Regions from separate parts of the Methylobacterium sp. WL64 genome, predicted to be linked through region 2. Evidence: predicted binding sites of a transcription regulator. Region 2 holds the regulator's gene; the other holds the start of a gene.
What was found. The regulator PhoB, encoded in region 2, activates phosphate uptake and scavenging genes when phosphate is short. The targets are predictions, from matches to a motif close to TGTCATNNANCTGTCAT.

Region 1 (11,711 bases), on a different contig from region 2:
CGACGCAGACCTTCACCCAGCCCGGGATGTAGCGGGTGCCGTTGTTGAGCAGCCCGGTGTAGCTCTTCAGGGTCGACTTCTCGGCCTCGGACAGATCAGCCCCGGCGTTGGGCAGCAGCCGCACCGCGTCGGCGGTGAGGTACATGGCGTTGCGCAGGTTCTCGGTCTGGGCGGCCGGGACGGTGCGGATCGCGCCGTAATTCTTCACGCTGGCGGCGATGTCGGTCGCGAGCGCGGAGAGCGCGGCGTAGACCGGCGGCCGGTTCAGGTCCTTGGACTTGAGGGCGTCCGTCACCGTCCGGCGCGCCTGCGCCGTCTCCGGCTGGGGAGCGCCGGGGGCCCGGGCGGAGAACACTTGGCTCGCCGCCGCCGAGGTCTGGATGAAGGCCGGGGTCGTGTCGTCCGACATGGTGCGGTTCAGCGCGTAGGCGGTGGGCGCCGCGCCGATCAGGATCAGCATGATCAGGCCCATGCCCTTCTGGCCGTCGTTGCCGCCGTGGAAGAACGACACCAGCGTGCAGGTCAGGATCAGGAGGCTGCGGATCCACAGCGGCGGCGGCGCCTCGCCCTTGGGGGCCTCGTAGAGGTCCTTGCGGCGCACCGCGAATTTCAGGGCCAGCAGCAGCAGCGCCGCGAGGGCGAAGCCGCACAGGGGCGAGAACAGCAGCGCCTTGAACACATTGAACGCCTGGTTCCAGTCGACGCCGGCGGTGCCGTCGCCGCCGCCCATCAGCTGGTTGGCGAGGCCGACGCCCAGCACCGAGCCGATCAGCGCATGCGACGAGGAGTTCGGCAGGCCGAAGGCCCAGGTCCCGAGGTTCCAGATGATGGCGGCGAGCAGCAGCGCGAAGATCATCGCGTAGCCGGCTCCCGAGCCGACATGCAGGATCAGCTCTACCGGCAGCAGGGTGACGATGGCGTAGGCCACCGCGCCCGAGGACAGCATCACCCCCAGGAAGTTGAAGAAGCCCGACCAGACCACCGCCACCAGCGGCGGCATCGAGTGGGTGTAGATGACGGTGGCCACCGCGTTGGCGGTGTCGTGGAACCCGTTCACGAATTCGAAGGCGAGGGCGATCAGCAGCGCGAGCCCGAGCAGCGCGAAGGCCCCGTAGGCCAGCGGCGCCTCGCCAACGGCGTTCATGTCGGCGATGAGGCTCACCACCGCGTAGCCGAGCCCGGCCACCAGAACCGCCAGGAAGGCGACGACGCCCCCCAGATGGATCCCGTGCTCGAGGCGCGGACCGCCCGCGGGCCTGTTCCCCACCCCGTGTTGCGGAATGACGGCGGAATCGGACATGGGCCCTCGCGTTGAATCGTCTTCGGAAGCGAAGCGGGATTAAGATTGTGGGATGACGTTTCAGTGACGTTTTACCGAAGGTATTCAGCGAAGCATTATATTCGTGCGCCTACCGCCGACGATCCGAAAATATCAATCTGCACGAAGTCTATTCCGCCCACTTCGAGGTCTGGGCCGGGGTGTTTACTGATACGACCGCGCCCGGTTCCGGTACCGGACATCCGTCCGGCGATGGCCCGCACCGATCGACGGGGAGGCGTCCGGCCTGGAGTGCAGCGTGACGCGTTTGCGGAGCCGCGGCCGCGGCGCTGGAAGCAAAGCGCAAGATGAACATGGCCCTGGATTTGCGCCGGCTAAGATGTCTGGCTGTTGCTGACAGGATACACGCGATGATTCAGGGCTTTGTGAATGGATTATGACGCATTCGCGTTCGCGGAAGTGGCTAAATCTCCCGCCGCAGGCCGAAGGGCCGCAGGCTTGGGGGCCAGGAATGAGCGTTCGCTATGGGGTCTCGATCGCGGCCTTGATGGTCGCCGCGTGCGGGTCGGGGGTGCAGGCGCAGACCGTCAACACCACGGCCTCCGACGTCAACGTGCTCAACCTGCTGGCGCCGTACCTGGCGCTCAACGCAACGGCGGCCGGGCAGGCGACGCTGAGCCTGAACCTTGCGCAGACGATCGCCCTCAACACCGGCGCGGACCTCGCCCGGCAGCAGGTGGCGATCAGCGACAAGAACCTGCTCAGCGCGGCGAGCAACGCCCTGTCGTCCTCGGGGCTCGGCAGCTACGGCGTCGCGGCCAACATCGCCGGCGGCCTGCCCGGACAGACGCCGATCAACGGCATCGTCCCGCAGCAACGGGTCGGCGGCCTCGGTGCGCAGCTCGGCCCGATCTACCAGCGCGGGACCGCCCAGGGCGTGAACGGCGCCCTCGGCGGCGTGGTCAACCTGCTGGTCAACGCCAACACGTTCACGGGCAACAACCTCGGCGTCGCGAAGAACTACTTCGCCAACGGCGCGGCCAACAACCCGAGCGTGACACCCGCCAACTACGTGGCGGTGCCGGCCGTGGCGCCCGCGGGCTACGGGCTGCCGACGTATGACGGCCTGCCCAACACCACCAACAGCGTCTACGACCGCGCCTACGGGGTCACCAACACCCAGCCGGGCCAGGACGTCTACGGCTCGTCGCGCCCGGTCCAGGTCGCGCCCGGCCGCATCAACCCGTTCGATCCGACGGCGCTGACCGGCCTCGCGACCAACGCCTCCTTCCCCAGCGGGCACACCACCTACGCGTTCACCAGCGGCTACCTGCTGGCGATGCTGGTGCCGCAGCAATACCAGAACGTGCTGCTGCGGGCCTCCGAGTACGGCGAGAGCCGGATCGTGCTCGGCGTCCACTACCCCCTCGACGTGATCGGCAGCCGGGCGCTGGCGGCCTACGACCTGGCCCAGGCGTTCACGAACCCGGCCTACGTCAACAAAGCCGCGGTGACCGGCGTGGCGATCAACCTGCCGAACCAGTTCGTGCAGGCGCAGGGGCAGCTTCAGGCCTATCTCGCCGCCCAATGCGGCAACACCGTCGCGGCCTGCGCGAGCGGCGCCGCCAACAGCGCCGGAAACCCCTATCTCCCGTCGGCCGCCAACCAGGCCGCCTACCAGCAGCGCCTGACCTACGGCCTGCCGACCCTGACCTTCGCCCAGGCCCCGCGCGAGGCGGCCCCCGCCGGCGGACCCGACGCCGCGATCCTGCTGGCGCCGCTCTACGGCGGATCGACCGCCGCCGCCCGCACGCTCGCCCCGCAGGGCGGCCTCTACGGCCAGCTCTCGACCGCCACGATCAACCAGATCGTCGTCAACACGCAGACCAGCGCGCTCGCGGCCTTCTACGGCAGCCCGCTCAGCTACTGGAGCCGCATCGACCTCTATTCCGCCGCCGGCTATTTCGGAGCCGTCACCGGCACCCTGCGGATGGACACGAGCGACCGCCTCGGCATCGATGTCGGCGTCGGCACCGGCGGCGTGCTCTACGCCAACGGCACCATCGCGGGCACCGTCTCGGTCGGGGCCGGCGGCCTGCTCGGCGGCTCGGGCACACTCGGCGGCCTCAACGCCCTCTCGGGCGGCACCGTGGCGCCGGGGAACTCGATCGGCACCCTCAACGTCGCCGGCGCGGTCGCCTTCGCGCCGGGCTCGGTCTACCGGGTCGAGGCCAAGGCCGCCGGACAAGCCGACAAGATCGCGGCCGGCGGCGCCGTGACGCTCGGCGGCGGCACCGTGCAGGTCGTGGCTGCCTCCGGGGCCTATGGCCCGCGCACAACCTACGCGATCTTGAGCGCGGCCGGCGGCGTCTCGGGACGGTTCGACGGGGTCACGACGAACCTCGCCTTCCTCAGCCCCGGCCTGCGCTACCTGCCCAACGACGTCGCCCTGACGCTGACCCGCAACGACGTCCCGCTGGCCGCCGGCGCCACCGGGCGCAACGGCGTCGCGTCCGCCAACGCGCTCCAGGCGGCCGGGTCCGGCCGGGCCTACGACGCCGCCCTGGCGTTCACCACCGCGGAGGCCGCCGACGGCTTCCGGGCGCTCGCCGGCGACATCCACGCCAGCACGGTGTCGACCGCCTACGAGACGGCGTTCTTCGTGCGCGAGGCGGTGCTCGACCGGCTGCGCTGGGGCGGGTCGGCCCCGAGCCTCGACGACGGCCGCGTGCCGGCGGCCTACAGCGCCGACCTGCCGGGCCGGACGCCCGTGGTGGCGAGCGTGCCGACGCGGGTCCTCGACCCGCGGGTGTTCGGGCTCTGGGGCCAGGGCTTCGGCGCGTTCGGCACGGCCGGCGGGGGCGGCAACGCCTTCGACCTCGACCGGCAGATCGCCGGCTTCGCGCTCGGCGCCGACATCCGGCTGCCGAGCGGGCTCCGGTTCGGCTTGGTCGGCGGCTACACCGAGGCCAACCTCGACAGCGTCGGCCGGCAGGGCGCGGGCGCGCGGCTGGGCGCCGCCAGCCCATCCGAGAGCGCGACGCTCAAGAGCGGCTTCGGCGGCGTCTACGGCGGCACCACGTTCGGCCCGATCGAAGTGCGGCTGGGCGCCCTCTACGCCGACACCGACACCCGCACCCGGCGCAGCGTCCTGTACGGCCTGTCGGACAGCCCGACCGGGCATGGCGGCGGCCACACCGTCCAGGGCTTCGGCGAGATCAGCTACCGGTTCACGCTGAGCGTGCCGTCGGCCCCGGCGTCGCGGGGCGGACCGGCGGCGGCCTCCTACATCGAGCCGTTCGTGGGCGCGGCCTATGTCGGCATCCGGCGCGACGGGTTCGCCGAGACCGGCGGCGCAGCGGCGCTGGTCAGCTACGGGCGCGGCTACGACCTCGGCGCGGCGACCGTCGGCGTGCGGGGGCAGACGGGCTTCGATCTCGGCTTCGGTGTTCCGGTGACGGCGCACGGCCTGCTCGGCTACCGGCGGGCGTTCGGCGACGTCGTGCCGGCGGCCCTGCTGAGCTTCGGCACCGGCCCCGCCTTCCTGAGCGCGGGGGTGCCGATCGACCGGGACGCGCTGGTGGCCGGCGCCGGGCTCGACCTGGCGGTGGCGCCGAACGCGACGCTCGGCGTGGCCTATACCGGCCAAGTCGGCGCCCGGGCCCAGGACCAGGCCGTGAAGGGCAACCTGACCCTTCGGTTCTGAGGGGCCTCTGTCACACGGCTGACGCGGTCCGGCCGTTAGAGCCGCGCCCGACCGGGTGCGGCTCGAAATCCCTGATGCCACGCGCACTCGCCGACGATCCGGGCCGATCACGAGCGTGAACGAGGGATCCGCATGATTGACCCCACGGTGTCGGCCCTGTCCCTCGGTGCGCTGTTGGCCCTGATCCAGATCGCCAGCATCGCGATCGCGGGCCGGCGCATCGGGACGGTCCACGGCGCGTCCACCTTCCCGGCCGGTGCCCCGGTCTCCCTGGTCCGGCCGCTCCACGGGGTCGAGGCGTTCAGCGACGAGATGCTGGTCCGCAGCTTCCGCCTCGCCTATCCGGCCTACGAGTTGATCTTCTGCGTGGCCGACCCGGCCGATCCGATCGTCCCGCGGGTGCAGCGCCTGATCGCCGACCACCCGCAGGTGCCGGCCCGGCTGATCCTCGGTGACGAGCGCGTGAGCGACAATCCCAAGCTGAACAATTGCGTCCGCGGCTGGCGCGCCGCCGCGCATGACTGGATCGTGCTCGCCGATTCCAACGTCGCGATGCCGCCGGATTATCTTCAGCGGCTGCAGGCGGCCTGGCGGTCCGACACCGGCCTGGTCTGCTCGACCCCGGCGGGCGCCCGGCCGGGCAGCTTCATGGCCGAGGTGGAATGCGCCTTCCTCAACACCCTGCAGGCCCGCTGGCAATACGCGGCCGAGGCGTTCGGCCTGGGCTTCGCGCAGGGCAAGAGCATGCTCTGGCACAAGCCGTTCCTGGAGGCCCGGGGCGGCCTTCAGGCGCTGGCCTCCGAGATCGCCGAGGATGCAGCCGCCACCAAGCTGGTGCGCGCCGCCGGCAAGCGCGTCCACCTCGTTTCGAGCCCGTTCGAGCAGCCGCTGGGACGGCGCGGCTTCCGCGAGGTCTGGGCGCGGCAGCTGCGCTGGGCGCGCCTGCGCCGGGTGACCTTCGCGCTGTTCTTCATCCCGGAGATCGGCAGCGGGGTCCTGTTGCCGGCGCTGCTGGTGGCGCTCTGGGCCGGCAGCTCGGCCGGCCTCGCGGGCGCTGCCGGCCTCATCGGGCTGTGCTATGGGGCCGAGTACCGGCTCGCGGTCCGCGCGGGCTGGCAACGCGGGCCGCGCATGCTGGCGGCGTTCCTAATGCGCGACGCGCTGATCCCGGCCCTGTGGCTCGCCGCCTGGGTGCAGAGCGCCATCGTCTGGCGCGGCAACGCCATGGATGTGCGCCCGCGCCGCGCCAGCGTCGACCGCGCCTGCGCGCCGACGGCGTGACCGCGCGGAGGCCGGAGGTCATCACATGACGCGCCGCTACGCTCTCTATTGGCTCCCCCCGCCCGGCTCGGGCCTGGCCGCCTTCGGCAACGCCGTGCTCGGCTACGACAACGCCGCCGGCGCGCCGGTGCCGCATCCGCAGGCCCTCGGCGACCTCGCCGCCGTCACGGTGGGCGCCCGGGTCTACGGGTTCCATGCGACCCTGAAGGCGCCGATGCGCCTCGCCCCGGGCACCGAGGAGGCGGACCTCGTCGCGGCGGTGCGGGACCTCGCAATCGGGCACCCGCCGGTGGCGCTCGGGCCGCTGGCCGTCGCGGCGCTCGGGCCGTTCCTGGCGCTGGTCCCCGCGGCTCCGCCGCCGGAGCTCGGGTTGCTCGCCGCCGAATGCGTCGCCGTCCTGGACCCGTGGCGGGCGCCGCTGTCGGAGAGCGAGCGCGCCAAGCGCCGCCCGGAGCGCCTCGATCCGCGCGGCCGCACCCTGCTCGCCCGCTGGGGCTATCCGTATGTCTTCGAGGCTTTCCGGTTCCACATGACGCTGACCGACGCGCTGCCGGATCCCGACCGCGCCGCCTGGCTGCGCCGCCTGTCCGACGCCTACGCGGCCACGCGACCTGAGCCCGTGGTGATCGACGCCCTGAGCGTGCTCGTGCAGGACGGGGTCGAGCCGTTCCGGCTGCTGGCGCGCCTGCCTTTCGGAGACGCGCATGGCTGACCAGCATCTCGGCCTCCAGGCAGCCGTCGACCCCAGCGCCCGAATCGTCGACTGCCATCTCGGCCGCTACACGCAAATCGGCGCCCGCACGCGCCTGACCGAGACCGTCCTCGACGATTATTCCTACATCGCCCAGGCCGGGGAGGTGATCTACACCACCATCGGCAAGTTCTGCTCGATCGCCGCCGCGGTGCGGATCAACCCGGGCAACCACCCGATGGAACGCGCGAGCCAGGCGCATTTCACCTATCGGGCTCAGGCCTACTGGCCCGAGGAGGCGGACGAGGACGCGTTCTTCGCGCGCCGCCGGGCAAGCCCGGTGACCATCGGCCACGACGTCTGGATCGGCCATGGGGTGGTGGTGCTGCCCGGCCGCAGCATCGGCACCGGCGCCGTGGTCGGGGCGGGCGCGATCGTCACGCGGGACGTCCCGGCCTACACGATCGTCGTCGGCAACCCGGCTCGACCGGTGCGCCGCCGCTTCCCCGAGCCGGTCGCCGAGCGGCTGGAGCGCCTCGCCTGGTGGGATTGGGACCACGACCGCCTGCGCAAGGCGCTTCCGGATTTCCGCGCGCTGCCGATCGAAGACTTCCTGGAGCGGTACACCAGTCGGTCGGGCACGTAGGGAGACGCCGGGGCGCGCAACATCGGATTTGGTGCGCCGACTAAAGAAATCATTTTGTATTCGTCATTCAACCGTCGTGGAAGAGGCGTTTAGCTGCCTCCACCCCGCAGCGGATGGATGTTTATGCTCGTCGTAGAGGATCTCACGCGTCAGTACGGCGGCCGTCGAGCCGTGGACGAAGTCTCGCTGCGGATCGAGCGCGGCAGCTTCGTCGGTGTGATCGGCCGATCGGGAGCCGGCAAATCAACGCTCCTGCGGTTGATCAACCGACTCGCCGATCCGAGTTCCGGGCGCATCCTCTATGACGGCCGCGACATCACCGGCCTGAGCGGTCGGCCGCTCCGCGAATGGCGCACCCGCTGCGCCATGATCTTCCAGCAGTTCAATCTGGTCGGCCGCCTCGACGTGATGACCAACGTGCTGATGGGCCGGCTGAGCCATGTGCCGACCCACCGCTCCCTGCTCCGGCTGTGGTCGGACGAGGATCGGGCCATGGCCCTCGCCGCCCTGGAGAGCTTCGACATGGGCGAGTTCGCCGGCCAGCGGGCCGACGGCCTGTCGGGCGGCCAGCAGCAGCGCGTCGCCATCGCCCGGGCGCTGGTGCAGGAGCCCGAGATCCTGCTCGCCGACGAGCCCGTGGCGTCCCTGGACCCGCGCAACACCCGGCTGGTGATGGATGCCCTGGCGGCCGTGAACCGGCGCTACGGCATCACGGTCCTGTGCAACCTGCATTCCCTCGATCTCGCCCGGGCCTATTGCGACCGCCTCGTTGGGCTCGCCGCAGGCCGGGTGGTGTTCGAGGGCGGCCCGTTCGACCTCACCGAGGACGTGGCGCGCCGGCTCTACGGCCTGGAGGCGGGCGAGGTGCTGGACGATTCCCCGGAGCGCGAGGCCGAGCAGCGGGCGGCCCTGCCGGGGCTGCCCGGCCTCGTCCCGGCCCAGCCCATCCGCGAGGCCGCCATCGGCGCCTGAGCTGGGGCGCCGGTCGCCGGCGCACCGGGCTCGAGGCCCCCAACAACGACGGATGGAAACGCCCGACCGGACGCGCCGACCGCGCGGCCGGCCAATCCAGCGCTTGAACAGACCCGAGGACCACCCGATGATCACCCGACGCACCCTTGCCGCCGCCGCGGCGTCGTTCGCCCTCTTCAGCCTTCCGGCCGCCGCCCAGGAGTGGAAGGCCAAGTATCCCGAGCTGACCCTCGCGGTCATCCCGATGGAGAATGCCAGCGGCACCAACGACCGCTACGCGCCCCTGGCCGACTACCTGACCAAGACGATCGGCGTCCCGGTCAAGCTGCGGGTCGCCAGCGACTACGCCGCGGTGATCGAGGGCCAGCGGGCCGGCAACATCCAGATCGCGTTCTACGGCGCCGCTTCGTTCGGCCGGGCCGTGATGACCGGTGTGAAGATCGAGCCGCTCGTGAACCCGCAGCACGAGACCGGCGCCTCGGGCTATTACTCGGTGCTCTACGTGCTGGCTTCCAGCCCGTACGAGACGGTGGCGGATTTGAAGGGCAAGAACCTCGCCCTGGTCGACCCGAACTCCACCTCCGGCAACCAGGCGCCGCGCTTCTTCCTCAAGCGGGCCGGCTACGACGTGGACCGGTATTTCGGCAAGGCTGTCTTCGCCGGCAGCCACGAGAACGCGGTCCTGGCGCTGACCCAGGGCACCGTCGAGGCCGCCGCCAACCTGTGGAACTCCGAGACCGACACGATGGTGACCCGCATGGTCGCCAAGGGCGTCCTGAAGAACCCGGACGGCACGCCGATGAAGCAGTCGGACTTCCGGGTGGTGTTCAAGTCCGACTTCCTGCCGGAGGGCCCCTACGCCGTGCTGGCGAGCCTGCCGGACGACCTGAAGGCCAAGATCCGCCAGGCCTTCCTCGACCTGCCGAAGGCCGACAAGGCGGCGTTCGACCGCCTGTCCGACGGCAAGGATCTCAGCCTCACCCCGGTGACGCTCAAGGATTACCAGCCGGTCATCGATATGCTGAAGTTCAACGACGAGCAGCGCAAGAAGTCCTGATCGCGTTGCTGAGGAGGCGCCGGCCTTGCGCGGCCTGACACCCCTGCCGCCGGAGCGGGTCGCCGCCCTCTCCGGCCTGTACGCGGCGGCGAGCGGCTCCGCCCGCCGCCGCACCCTCGCGAGCTTCGCAGTCCTGGCGGTGCTGGCGCTCCTGGCCGGGCTCGTCGCCGAGGTCCGGCCGCTGGTCCTCGTCGCGAACATCGGCAAGTTCACCGCCTATATCGAGCAGATCTGGCCGCCGATCGGCCTCGATCACCCAGTGGCGGACATGCGCGCCTGGTACTGGGGCCTGCCGGGCTGGCTCGCCCTGCTCGGCGAGACGCTGCTGATGGCGTATCTCGGAACCCTGCTCGGGGCGGTTGCGGGTTTCGCCCTTAGCTTCGTCGCGGCCGCCAACCTGGTCCGGTCGGCCCCGGTGCGCTTCCTCGCCAAGCGCGTCTTGGAGGTGTGCCGCACGATTCCCGACGTGGTGTTCGCGCTGCTGTTCGTGATCGCCTTCGGCCTCGGCCCGATGGTCGGCGTGCTGGCCCTGGCGATCCACACCACGGGGGCGCTCGGCAAGCTGTTCTCCGAGGTGGTCGAGAATATCGACATGCGCCCGGTGGAGGGCCTGTCCGCCTCGGGCGCCAGCTGGCTCGAGACCGTGCGCTTCGCGGTGCTGCCGCAGGTGCTGTCGAACTTCGTCTCCTATGCGCTGCTGCGCTTCGAGATCAACGTGCGCGGGGCCGCGGTGCTGGGCTTCGTCGGCGCCGGCGGCATCGGGCAGGAGTTCCTGGCCGCGATCCGCAACTTCTACTACGCGGATGTCAGCGCGATCCTGGGGCTGATCATCCTGACCGTCGTCGGCATCGACCTCGCCACCGAGCAGGTCCGGCACCGGCTGACCGGCCTGGAGGAGGCCCGATGAGCGGCGGCGGAACCGAAACCCTGCGGGCGGCCGCCCGGGCCGATCTCGCGCGCCTGCGGGCCCGCTATCCCGCGCAGTTCCGGACCGATCGGGCCGCGCGGCTGCGCCGGCTGGCGGTTCTCGCGGGCCTGGCCGGACTGGCCGGCTTCGGCGCCTGGCAGTTCGAGATGTCGCCGGCCCGGATCCTCTACGGGCTCGGCCGGCTCGGCACCTTCGCGGTGCTGATGCTGCCGCCCTCGCCGGAGGGGCATCTCGGCACCTTCGTCCACGCGCTGGGCGAGACCCTGGGCATCGCCTTCCTGGGCACCCTGACGGCGGCGATCCTGGCCTTCCCGGTGGCGCTGCTGGCTGCCCGCAACGTCGTGCCCAATCCGTTCGCGCATTTCGCCGTGCGCCGGGGCCTCGACGTGATGCGCTCCGTGGACGTGCTGATCTGGGCGCTGATCTGGATCAACGTCGTCGGCCTCGGCCCCTTCGCGGGCATGCTCGCCATCGCGTGCTCGGATTTCGGGGCGTTCGGCAAGCTGTTCTCCGAGGCGATCGAAACCTGTGACCGGAAACCCGGTGAGGGGGTCGTCGCCTCGGGGGGCTCGGCCCTGCACCGCATCCGCTTCGGGCTGATCCCGGGGGTGCTGCCCGTGCTGGCGAGCCAGGTGCTGTACTTCTTCGAATCGAACACCCGCTCGGCGACGATCATCGGCATCGTCGGGGCGGGTGGCATCGGCCAGTACCTCACCGAGCTGATCCGCATGCTGGAGCTGAAGAAGGTCGCCTTCCTGGTTCTGATGATCCTCGCCACCGTGGCGGCGATCGACTGGGTCTCGACCCGCCTGCGCCGGGCGATCATCGGGCCGGCGGCGCGCTGACCGGCTCCAACTCGGCGGCGCGCGCTTTAGCCGCCGATCACCAACTCGACCCGGTCGGCGGCGAACAGGGTGCGGTTCGCCTGGATCGGCACGCCAGCGGAGTCGATGTTGACGCTCGACACCACCATGACGACCCGCCCGGGGGCGATATCGAGGCGCTCTGCCTCCTGGGCATCGGCCGGCCGGGCGCGGATCCGCGTCGAGAGCCGGGTGTAGTCGTGGACGCCGCAGGCCGCGAAGGCCCGGGTGATCGAGCCGCGCTCCGCGTAAGCCGCGGCGAAGTCCGTGAATCGCGGCAGGGGCAGC
Region 2 (11,711 bases):
ACGGTGACCGACGAGGCCCGCGCTGCGGCGGCCAGGCTTCTGCAAGGGACGGATGCATGAACGCGCATCAACCTTAACCGTTAGTTGCGCGTAACGTTTTGTTAACCATTCCTGGCGAGACTGATCCCATCCCGGGACCGTGGTTCAGGAGCACGCGGTTGAAGGGCGGGAGGAAAACATGAAGCCGTCCATCGTCGCGTCCGAGGGGCGCGGGCATTCAGGTCGGGCCCTCAAGCAGGCGATCGACACGCACCAGCTCGGGCTGACGCTCCGCACGGTCTATGAAGGCAGCGTCGACACGCAGCCGATCACCGACACGCACGTGGAACTGCTCCTGCGCTTGCGTCAGAAGGAGCGGGAGCTGCGCCGGGTCGGCTGAAGCCGCGCCCCGACCGGACCCGTATTAGCCCGAACCAAGATTGCTTTCGCCCGGCGCTACCAGCGCCGCGAGCCGGGCCGCCGACGGTACTCCGCCGCCCGGATCTGCGTCAGAATCCTGTCGAGATCCACCAGAAGTTCGACCTCCTCGTGGCGCGCCTGAGCGATCGCCTCGGCGTCGGTGCCGTAGCGCTGACGGGCCTGAGCCAGGGTCAGCGCGCGCTCCACGGCCTCGCGGTCGGCGTGCAGGGCAAGCCATGCCGCATCGGGACCTTCCTGTGCGTCGGTCCCCTGATCATCCACGATCCGACTGCCTTCCTGGTCTCACGGGCAGCACCGCCGAGATGCCGCCACCGGGCTTGAACGCGCCAGCGCGCCAAACCGTGCCTTCGTCTCTGCGGCGCGATGTCATGCCGATGTCATCTCCCTGTCGTAACGCCCGGCCCATCGGGCGGCCGGCGCCGGGTCTCTTGGAAGACCGGCCGCACAGCTCTGCCGCGGGCATGGGCTTGCCGGCGGAGAGGCGCAGGCTCTCGCCCGACGGCAATGGAGATACCCTTGAGACCCTTTGCTTACGCGCTCGCCGTCGGCCTCGCCACGGTCCAGCTGGCGTCCGCGGCACTCGCTGCCGACATCACGGGAGCCGGTGCCACCTTCCCGTTCCCGGTCTACTCGAAGTGGGCCGAAGCCTACCGCAAGGAGACCGGCTCCGGACTGAATTACCAGTCCATCGGCTCCGGCGGCGGCATCAAGCAGATTCAGGCCAAGACCGTTGATTTCGGCGCCACCGACGCGCCACTCAAGGGCGAGCAGCTGGCCAAGGATGGCCTCGTCCAGTTCCCCACCGTGATGGGCGGTGTCGTGCCGGTGGTGAACATCGCCGGCCTCGAGCCCGGGAAGCTGAAGCTCACCGGCGACATCCTGGCGGACATCTACGCCGGCAAGATCTCCAAGTGGAGCGACCCGCGGATCGCGAAGCTCAACGACGGCGTGAAACTCCCGGACGCCACCATCACCCCGGTCTACCGGTCGGACGCCTCGGGCACGACCAACATCTTCACCACCTACCTGTCCCAGGCGTCCGAGACCTGGAAGAAGGAATACGGCGCGGCCACGACGATCTCCTGGCCGGTCGGGCAGGGCGGCAAGGGTAACGAGGGCGTGACCGCCACCGTCAAGCAGGTGCCGAACGCCATCGGCTACGTCGAATCCGCCTACGCCAAGCAGAACAAGCTCGCTTACGCCCTGCTGCAGAACAAGGCCGGCAAGTATCCGCAGCCGGACGACAAGGCGTTCCAGGCCGCCGCCGCCAGCGCCGATTGGAAGTCGGCCCCGGGCTTCGGTATCTCGCTGACCAACCAGCCGGACGACGATGCGTGGCCGATCACGGCGGCGACCTTCATCCTGGTCCACAAGGAATCGGCCGATGCGGCCAAGGCCGCGGATACGCTGAAGTTCTTCGATTGGGCCTATAAGAACGGCGATAAGCTCGCCTCAGACCTCGATTACGTGCCGCTGCCGGATAACGTCGTCGCTCTGATCCACGAAGAGTGGAAAACCGTGAAGGGCAAGGACGGTAAGCCCGTCTTCAACATGTGAGTGAGATGGGGAGGGGGTCGCGGCCCCCTCCCTCGCATCGCGGCCCGCACCGCGCTACCACGCCTCCCTTCGCAGAGAATCGCGGATGTCCGCTTTGACCGAGACGATTGCCCTCGCCCGACCTCGCGCCGCCGCCGCGCGCAAGGGACCGAGCCGGAACCTCGACACCCTGTTCCGGGTCTGCTCCTACGGCGCGGCCCTGTTCGTGCTCGTGGTGCTCGCCGGAATCCTGGGCTCGATCCTCTACGGCGGCTGGCCCGCCTTCCGGGAATTCGGGTTCGCCTTCCTGACCTCCAGCGCCTGGAACGTCGGGACCGAGCAGTACGGCTCCCTGGTCGCCGTCATCGGGACCGTGGCCTCCGCCACGCTGGCACTCCTGATCGGCGTCCCGGTCTCCCTGGGGATCGCCGTCTACCTTACGCAGCTCTGCCCAGGCTGGGCCCGCAAGCCAGTGGCGATGACCATCGAGCTGCTCGCCGCGGTGCCGAGCATCATCTACGGCATGTGGGGCCTGTTCGTGTTCGCGCCGCTCTTCGCGCGCTTCGTCCAGATCCCGGTATCGAACATCGTCGAGGGCCTGCCGATCGTCGGCACGCTGTTCTACGCCCGGGTCCCGTCCGGGGTCGGCGTGTTCACCGCCGGCATCATCCTGGCGATCATGATCGTGCCGTTCATCGCCTCGATCGCCCGCGACATGCTCGACCAGATCCCGACCGTTCTGCGCGAGAGCGCCTACGGCATCGGCTGCACGACCTGGGAAGTGGTCCGCCACGTGCTGGTGCCGCAGGCTTCCGTCTCGATCATCGGCGCGATCATGCTCGGCCTCGGCCGCGCCCTCGGCGAGACGATGGCGGTGACTTTCGTGATCGGCAACGCCAACCGCCTCTCGGCCTCGATCTTCGACCCGAGCTCGACCATCGCATCGCGCATCGCCAACGAGTTCAACGAGGCCGACGGTCTCCAGCTCAACGCCCTGATGGCCCTGGGCTGCATCCTCTTCATCATCACCTTCGTGGTGCTCATCATCGCCCGGCTGCTGACGCGCCGCGTCAAAGCTGCCTGAGGAGGGCTCTCGATGGACGCGTCCAACCCCATGGCCTTCAACACCGCCGCGCCGCGCCGCTCCGGACGGGTCCGCCCCAGCCGGCGGATCGCCGACCGCGTGCTGCGCACCGCCTGCCTGGTCGCCACGATCGTGGGCGCCGTGGTGCTCGGCTCGATCCTGCTGATGCTGATCATCCAGGGCGTGCAGGGCTTCACGCCCGCCATGTTCATGCACCCGACCCCGGGCCCCGGCTCCGAGGGCGGCGGCATCGCCAACGCGATCCTGGGTAGCCTGGTGCTCACCGGGATCGGGATCACGATCGCGACGCCAGTCGGCGTCATGGCCGGGACCTACCTGGCCGAGTACGGCCGGTTCTCGAAGATCGCCGGGCTGATCCGCTTCCTCAACGACATCCTGCTCTCGGCGCCGTCGATCCTGATCGGCCTGTTCGTCTACACCCTGATGGTGCGGCCGATGGGGACCTATTCGGGCTGGGCCGGCGGCGTGGCGCTCGCCATCATCGCCGTGCCGGTGATCGTACGCACCACCGAGGACATGATGCGCCTGGTGCCCGGCACCCTGCGCGAGGCCGGGGCCGCTCTCGGGGCCCCGCCCTCGACGGTGATCATCAGCGTCACCTGGCGGGCGGCCTCGGCCGGCATCGTCACGGGGATCATCCTGGCGCTGGCCCGCATCGCCGGCGAGACCGCGCCGCTCCTGTTCACCGCGCTCAACAACAATTCGTGGTTCTCGCCCGACCTCATGGGCGGCGTCGCGAACCTTCCGGTCATGATCTACCAGTTCGCCCTCTCACCCTATCCGAACTGGCAGAGCCTCGCCTGGGCCGGGGCGCTCCTCATCACCGCGACGATCCTGGTGCTGTCGATCATCGCCCGTCTCGTCATCAAGCCGCAGATGTCGCGCTAAGACCCTTCTCGAGGACACGACGATGAACGCCGCTTCCGCGATCCCCACGGTCGATCTCACCCGCAACCACGCCAACGAGGGCGGTGCGGTCCGGATCGCCGTGAAGGGTCTGAACTTCTACTACGGCAGCTTCCACGGGCTGAAGAACGTCGACATCAACTTCCACGACCGCCAGGTCACGGCCCTGATCGGGCCGTCCGGCTGCGGCAAGTCCACGCTGCTGCGCTGCTTCAACCGGATCTACAGCCTCTACCCGGAGCAGCGGGCCGAAGGTCAGATCATGCTCGACGGCGAGAACATCCTCGACCCGTCCGTCGACCTGAACGACCTGCGCTCGCGGATCGGCATGGTCTTCCAGAAGCCCACGCCGTTCCCGATGTCGATCTACGACAACGTGGCCTTCGGGCTGCGCCTCTACGAGAAGCTGCCGAAATCCGAACTCGACGGACGGGTGGAGCAGTCCCTGCGCAAGGCCGCCCTCTGGGACGAGGTGAAGGACAAGCTGCGCCAGGCGGGCACCGGGCTCTCCGGCGGCCAGCAGCAGCGCCTGTGCATCGCCCGCACCGTGGCCCAGAGCCCGGAGGTGATCCTGTTCGACGAGCCGACCTCGGCGCTCGACCCGATCTCCACGGGCCGCATCGAGGAATTGATCGAGCAGCTGCGCGATGAGTTCACCATCGTGATCGTCACGCACAACATGCAGCAGGCTGCCCGCATCTCGCAGTTCACCGCCTTCATGTACCTGGGTGAATTGATCGAGTTCGGCCCCACCAACCGCATGTTCATGAACCCTGTGGAGCAGCGGACCCAGGATTACATCACCGGGCGGTTCGGTTAAGCCAATCGCGGAAGTTTCGCGGAAGAGTTGATGACCGAATCGGCACATGTTTGCGCGTCGATCTCAAGACGCGGAGCCGCGCCCGACCGGAATTCGACCGGGCGCTACTCCGAGGCATGTTGCGTTGATCTGGGAACATCGGCCTATTCCGGTTGTTTTTGTCGCGTACCGAAAGCCGCTCCGCTTCGCATCATGACGTGAACTATCCAAGGGACTGGGTACCGGGAAACGTACAACGGTATCCGTGATCGCAGCGGCGGGTTTCCGCCAGACCTCGCGGATCAAGGTTTGCGGGACGCCATCGAAGGATCCACCATGCCCGGCCATATCGTCAGTTCCTACGACACCGACCTGGATGACCTGCGTCGCTCGATTTCCGAGATGGGCGGCGTCGCCGAGAAGATGGCCGCCGAGGCGACCGATGCCCTCGTCCGCCGGGACGATACGCTCGCCCAGGCGGTGATCCTCGCCGACAAGCGCCTCGATGCGCTCCAGCGTGACATCGAAGAGCGGGCAGTGCTGCTCATCGCCCGGCGTCAGCCGCTGGCGATCGACCTGCGCGAGACCATCTCGGCAATCCGCGTGTCCGGCGATCTGGAGCGGATCGGCGACCTCGCCAAGAACGTCGCCAAGCGGGTCGTCGCGATCTCCGATCAGGCGCCTGCGCAGAAGATCGTGCTCGGCGTGCGTCACATGAGCGACCTCGCGGAAGCTCAGCTCAAGGATATCCTCGACGCCTATGCCAGCCGCGACATCAAGGCGGCCTACGATGTCTGGGAGCGGGATGGCGAGATCGATGCCCTGTACAATTCGCTGTTCCGCGAGCTCCTCACCTACATGATGGAGGATCCGCGCAACATCTCGTTCTGCACGCATCTGCTCTTCTGCGCGAAGAACGTCGAACGCATCGGCGACCACACCACCAATATCGCCGAGACGATCCATTACCTCGCCACCGGTGAGACGCTGGCGGGCGAGCGGCCGAAGAACGACGCGTCGAACTACGCGACGGTCGGGCCTGCCGCCACGGCCCCGTGACATGCGGTTCGCGGTTCCTCCGCAGCGCGCACTCCCACCTGCGGGACAAAGCCCCGGTGGGAGTGCGCGTGGGTTGAGGAATCGCGGCCCCTGCCGCACCATCGGCGCGTCCGGGCCCTCCGGCGCGGTTGATTCGATGCGTGCCGAATTCGGAACAGGTTATCGAACGTGAGCATGCAAGTCCTGATCGTTGAGGACGAGGAGGCGCTGACTACCCTGCTGCGCTACAACCTGGAGGCCGAAGGATTCCTGGTGGATTCGGCCAGTCGCGGTGACGACGCCGAACTGCTCCTGGCCGAGCGCACGCCCGATCTGGTCCTGCTCGACTGGATGCTGCCCGGCCTCTCGGGCATCGAGTTGTGCCGCCGCATCCGGGCCCGGCGCGAGACCGAGCGTCTGCCGGTGATCATGCTCACCGCGCGCGGCGAGGAAGGCGACCGGGTCCGCGGGCTCGGAACCGGCGCCGACGACTACATCGTCAAGCCGTTTTCGGTGCCGGAACTGCTGGCTCGCGTTCGGGCGCTGCTGCGCCGGGCCAAGCCGGCCCACGTCGCCGACCGTCTGGCGGCAGGCGACATCGAGCTCGACCGCTCCGGCCACCGGGTCCGGCGCGCCGGCGAGGAACTCCATCTCGGACCAACCGAATTCAGGCTGCTCGAATTCCTGATGCTGGCGCCAGGCCGGGTTTTTTCCCGTGAACAGCTCCTCGACGGGGTCTGGGGCCACGACGTCTACATCGACGAGCGCACCGTGGACGTGCATGTCGGGCGGCTGCGTAAGGCGCTCAACGCCCCCCGGCAGGCCGACCCGATCCGCACCGTGCGGGGCTCGGGATACGCCTTCGACGAGACGTTTTCCCTCGAAGCCTGAAGACCTCCAGCCCGTCGGGGCGGAACGGCGCGCCTGCCTCCTCGGTCAGCGTGCCAGCGCTGCGCTCTTACCGGGGGCGGCCGGTACCGCCTTCAAGGCCGCCAGCACCGTTCCCTCGGTGAGGATCTGCGGCAGCACCTGTGCCTCCCCAGTGCCCGTGTAGAGCAGGTACAGCGGGACGCCGCTGCGCCCATGCGCCTCCAGCAGGCGGGTGATCTCGGGGTTCTGGTTGGTCCAGTCGCCCTTCAGGTAGGTCACACCCCGATCCTTCATGGCGGCCCGCACGACCTTCGTGGACAGCGAGGTCGTCTCGTTGACCGCGCATGTGATGCACCAAGCGGCGGTCATGTTCACGAAGACCGGCCGCCGCGCGTTCACCAAGGCGTCGAGACGCGCCTGCGTGAAGGGCTCGACGCCCTCTGCGGCGGCCTGGGCGACGGGCACGGCCCGGTCGCGATCGAGGGTCAGGGTCAGTGCCCCGACGGCGACGACCGTCAGCAGCGCGACGCCCTGGACGACGGGTCCGACCCGCGAAGCGGCGACGCGCCCGTGCTCCCAGGCCCAGGCCGCGAAGCCCACCAGCACGAGGCCGATCAGCCCCACCAGAAGCCCCTGCGGGCCGACCTGCTGGGCCAGGACCCAGATCAACCACGCCACCGTTGCGTAGACCGGGAAAGCCAGAACCTGCTTCAGGGTTTCCATCCAGGCGCCCGGCCGCGGCAGCGCCCGCAGCGCCGGCGGCCACAGGGTCAGCGCCAGGAAGGGCAGGGCGAGGCCCAAGCCCAGGCTGGCGAACACCGCGAGCGCGACTCCGGCGCTCTGGGTCAGCGCGAAGCCCACGGCCGAGCCCATGAACGGTGCCGTGCAGGGGGTTGCCACCAGGGTCGCGAGAACGCCCGTAAAGAATGAGCCGCTGAGACCCGAGCGCCGGGCGAGCCCGTCGCCGATGGCGGTGAGCCGACCGCCGACATGGACAACCCCCGACAGGCTCAGGCCCATGGCGAGCAGCAGATAGGCGAGCCCGGCCACCACGGCCGGCGATTGCAGCTGGAAGCCCCAGCCGATCGCGGCCCCGCCGCCCTTGAGGGCGAGCAGCAAGCCTGCAAGGCCTAGGAAGCTTGCCATCACCCCAGCCGTGTAGGCGAGGCCGTGCAGGCGCACGCGCGCCGCGCTCTCGCCGGCATGCCGGACGAGGCCGAGCACCTTAATCGACAGGACGGGAAAAACGCAGGGCATCAGGTTGAGGATCAGCCCGCCCAGAAAGGCCAGGCCCGCCGCGGTCGCCAGGGTCAGCGCGTCGAAGGCCGGGGCGACCGGTTGGGCTGCGGCGGAAGCCTCGGGTGCAGCCACTGGGACCGGTGCAACCGGCTCGTCCCCGTACGCGAAGGCCAGGCGATGCGTTTCGGCGCCGGTCGTCTCCTCCACGGTGAGCACGCCCGGCAGGGCGGCCGGTGCCGGGTCCGTCGGGGTGCTCCGCGCGAGGGTGAGGTGCAGGCCGGATGCATCGACGCGCATCACCTGGACGGCGGCGTTGTCGATGGCGGTCTCGGAATAGGGGAAGAACGATGCGGCCTTGATAGACTCGGGCTTTAGGCCGGCCGCGGCGAAGTCGAGTTGCAGCGTGTCGCCCTGACTCGAGAGTTGCAGCGGCCAGAGCGCAGGGGCGGGCAATGCGGTGCGAGCCCGCTCGAACAGGGCAGCCTGCCCGGCATCTGGCCGGGGCTCGCCCACCGGCAGGGTCAAGGCGAGGTCGGCGGAGCCCGGGACGCATTCGGTCTCGCAGACCAGGTAGGTCAGCTTGGCCTGGATCCGCACCGGATCGGCCGGGTCGAGGCTCGGCGGCGGCGTGACCGGCACGAGCAGGGTGACCTCGCCCTCGTAGCCGTAGTTCATCAGCGTCGCGATCGCGATGCGCTCGGGGGCGGGCCACCGGATCGCGCCGGCGTTGAAGCCCGCCGGCAAGGTCCAAGTCACTTCGGGGGGCAGACCGGAATCGCCCGGGTTGCGCCAGTAGACGTGCCAGCCCGGCTTCACCTGCATCCGCACCGCCAGGGTGAACGGCTGCGCCCCGGCCACCGCGATCGGCTCGGCCACGAGGCTCGACCGCACCAAGTCGGCTGGCGTGCGGAAGCCTTGCGCCGACGCGGCCGACAGGCTTGCGGTAAGGGCCAGGACCAGGAATGCGAGGCGGCGGATCATGCTGTCCCTTCGCGCGCGGGTCGGCCGCGGTTTCACCCGCGTCATCTCCGAGACGCAGGCGGGTCGTCTCGTGACGGGCCTTATAGCGCGCCGGTTCGGGCCCTGTCCTGCGCTCCAGCCCATGAGCCATCGGCCACGACGCCGCTGAGGCGCTCAGCGGGGCTCGAACAGCATGAGGGAGAGGACGACCCTTCACTGAGTTCGTGGAGCTCGCGCTGTTCGGCGTGCTCGGCGATGACGCGCAGCGTTTCGCCGGCCGTCTAAAGAGCTTTGCGTATCGCCAAGCCGACGTCGCACAGCTTGTCACCGTCGAGCGGGCCGGTGGCGTCGTCGGAGACGATCAGCTGGACCCGCCGGACATCGTCACCATCCGATCCTTGCGTGTGGCCGAGGCGCACGTTCTGCACCGGGGCGCACTCGAAGGCGCCCGGATCAGAGCGCCAGAGGCGCAGTGGCGCGGTCCAACCAGCCGCGGGTTCCGGCATCGACGAGCGGCGCCAGTGTGTCGCGCACCCGGGTGTGGTAGGCGTCGATCCAGGCCCGCTCTTCCGGCTCGAGCAGGTCCGGGCGGATCAGCCGCCGATCGTAGGGTGCGAGCGTCAGGGTCTCGAAGCCGAGCATCGGGCGTTCGCCTTCAGGGATCTCACGGGGCTCGACGAGGACGAGGTTTTCGATCCGGATGCCGTAGGCGCCCGGGGCGTAGTAGCCCGGCTCGTTCGACAGGATCATGCCGGGCTCCAGCGCCACGGTCCCGGTCTTAGCGATGCGCTGCGGACCCTCATGCACCGACAGGAAGGCGCCGACGCCATGACCGGTGCCGTGGTCGAAATCGAGCCCGGCCTGCCACAGCGGAGCGCGGGCGAACGCGTCGATCTGGGCGCCGGTCGTGCCCTTTGGGAACACCGCCCGGGCGATGGCGATATGTCCCTTCAGCACCCGGGTGAAGCGGTCGCGCATCGCATCCGTCGGCGCGCCGACCGCAACCGTCCGGGTGATGTCGGTGGTGCCGTCCGGATATTGAGCCCCGGAATCGATCAGGAACAGCTCGCCGGCCCGCACGGTCCGGTCGCTGGTGCGCGTAACCCGGTAATGCACGATCGCCCCGTTCGGGCCGGAGCCCGAGATTGTCGGGAACGACACGTCGCGCAGGTCGCCGCCGGCTGCGCGGAAATCCTCCAGGGCCTCCACGGCGGCAATCTCGCTCAAGCCCCCCGTGGCGGCGGCGCCGTCGAGCCAAGCCAGGAAGCGCACGACGCTGGCGCCGTCGCGGGTGTGAGCGGCGCGCGCGCCAGCGATCTCGGCGGTGTTCTTGACCGCCTTCATGCCGGTGATCGGGTCCTTGCCGATATCGGCGGTCCCGCCCGCGGCCTCGATCTTCTCCTTCAGGGCCACGGCGCCCGTCTCGGCATCGACCCGCACGCGCACACCGCTGAGCGAGCCGAGCCCGTCATCGAGGTCGGCTCGCGACAGGATCTCGGCGACCGGCGCCAGCGCCGTGCGCAGGGCCGGATCGACCTTGGGCGAGACCAGGAACAGCCGCGCCCGCCCTTCGCGTGGCAGGATCGCGTAGCCCAGCGCCAGCGGCGTATGGCCGACATCGGAGCCGCGCAGGTTGAACGCCCAGGCGAGATTGTGCGGGTCGGAGATCACCAGGGCATCGCAGCCGCCCTCAGCCAGGGCCGTGCGCACACGGGTGAGCTTGTCGGCGACCGACTCACCCGCGAACGCCTCGGGATGGGGAACCACCGGCCCGGCCGGCGGCTTCGGACGGCCGGCCCAGACGGCGTCGACGAGGTTCGGCACGGGCCGTAGCGATCCGCCGGCCTTGACGGCGGCCCGTTCCAGGCGAGCGACGCCGTCCGGCGTGTGCAGCCAGGGATCGTAGCCGAGAACCTGATCGCGCTTGAGGTTGTCGGCGATCCAGGCCTCCGCGGTCGATTCGGCCAGCGGCACCACGGTGACGATCCCGGTATCGACCTGCTCCGGCGCCTGCAGGGTGTAGCGCCCATCGACGACCAGGGCGGCCGACTCGATCAGGATCAGGGCGGTTCCGGCCGAGCCCGTGAAGCCGGTGAGCCAGGCCAGCCGCTCCGCGTCGGCCGGCACGTATTCCGACTGGTGCTCGTCGGCCCGGGGCACCACGAAACCATCGACGGTGGTCTCGCGCAGGGCCGCGCGCAAGGCCTCGATCCGCTCCACGCCCTTGCGATGGCTCGGATCGTCGAAGGTTTGGAACCGGTGGCGGGGCGGACTTGGCTCTGTCATGCGCGGACCCTATCGCCGGGCGGTCCCTCGTCGCAACCGGGCGGAATCGACGCGTGGATCGTGCGCAGCGCGGTTTTTCGAGCCGTCCACCCACCTTTCGGATGATGCTCGCGGGCGTAACCTATGGTTTAGAGTCGCGCGCAATCTTATCACGCCAGATCTTTGCCCTATCTCCCAGGTCATGCCACGCCGCGTCTTCTACCGGATCAGCGACAGAGCCGACGGTCTCTTCGACGCCATCACCACGATCGAGCCGGATACGGTGATCCGGCGCGACGGCTTCGCTTCGCTTGCCGAGGCGGAGGAGTGGGTCGAGGGTCTGCGCGTCCTGATGGCTGCGCTCGGCGCCCCGGTCGCACACGCGGACGATGCGGAAAGCCCGGTCGTCGAGGCGTTGCCAGAAGGATCGACGGGGCCTGGACGGCTCCGGACCGCGCGTTAGTGCACGGACGGTTTGGGATTCCCGGCGGTACGACGGAATCAGGCGTCGGCGATCGGCAGATCCGGGGCTTTGCCGGATGGCACGCCATCATAACCCTCGAGCCAGGCGAT

Region 1: a site for PhoB is predicted at 7,665-7,681, ahead of phnC (phosphonate ABC transporter ATP-binding protein). Genes of this name have one in related genera too.

What each region holds. Positions count from the first base shown of each region.
Region 1 is NZ_VRVA01000089.1:3,042-14,752, forward strand. It holds gene FV242_RS25195 (inorganic phosphate transporter) at 1-1,300, opposite strand, end outside; gene FV242_RS25200 (autotransporter domain-containing protein) at 1,791-4,985, shown strand; gene FV242_RS25205 (ceramide glucosyltransferase) at 5,118-6,266, shown strand; gene FV242_RS25210 (DUF1045 domain-containing protein) at 6,292-6,978, shown strand; gene FV242_RS25215 (chloramphenicol acetyltransferase) at 6,971-7,603, shown strand; gene phnC (phosphonate ABC transporter ATP-binding protein) at 7,727-8,575, shown strand; gene phnD (phosphonate ABC transporter substrate-binding protein) at 8,703-9,632, shown strand; gene phnE (phosphonate ABC transporter, permease protein PhnE) at 9,658-10,539, shown strand; gene phnE (phosphonate ABC transporter, permease protein PhnE) at 10,536-11,405, shown strand; gene phnF (phosphonate metabolism transcriptional regulator PhnF) at 11,432-11,711, opposite strand, start outside.
Region 2 is NZ_VRVA01000006.1:32,120-43,830, forward strand. It holds gene recN (DNA repair protein RecN) at 1-60, shown strand, start outside; gene FV242_RS04995 (hypothetical protein) at 179-379, shown strand; gene FV242_RS05000 (hypothetical protein) at 436-681, opposite strand; gene pstS (phosphate ABC transporter substrate-binding protein PstS) at 937-1,977, shown strand; gene pstC (phosphate ABC transporter permease subunit PstC) at 2,063-3,040, shown strand; gene pstA (phosphate ABC transporter permease PstA) at 3,053-3,949, shown strand; gene pstB (phosphate ABC transporter ATP-binding protein PstB) at 3,972-4,787, shown strand; gene phoU (phosphate signaling complex protein PhoU) at 5,103-5,825, shown strand; gene phoB (phosphate regulon transcriptional regulator PhoB) at 6,000-6,695, shown strand; gene FV242_RS05035 (protein-disulfide reductase DsbD) at 6,741-8,894, opposite strand; gene FV242_RS34325 (hypothetical protein) at 9,155-9,301, opposite strand; gene FV242_RS05040 (aminopeptidase P family protein) at 9,327-11,159, opposite strand; gene FV242_RS05045 (hypothetical protein) at 11,341-11,601, shown strand; gene FV242_RS05050 (Rmf/CrpP family protein) at 11,640-11,711, opposite strand, start outside.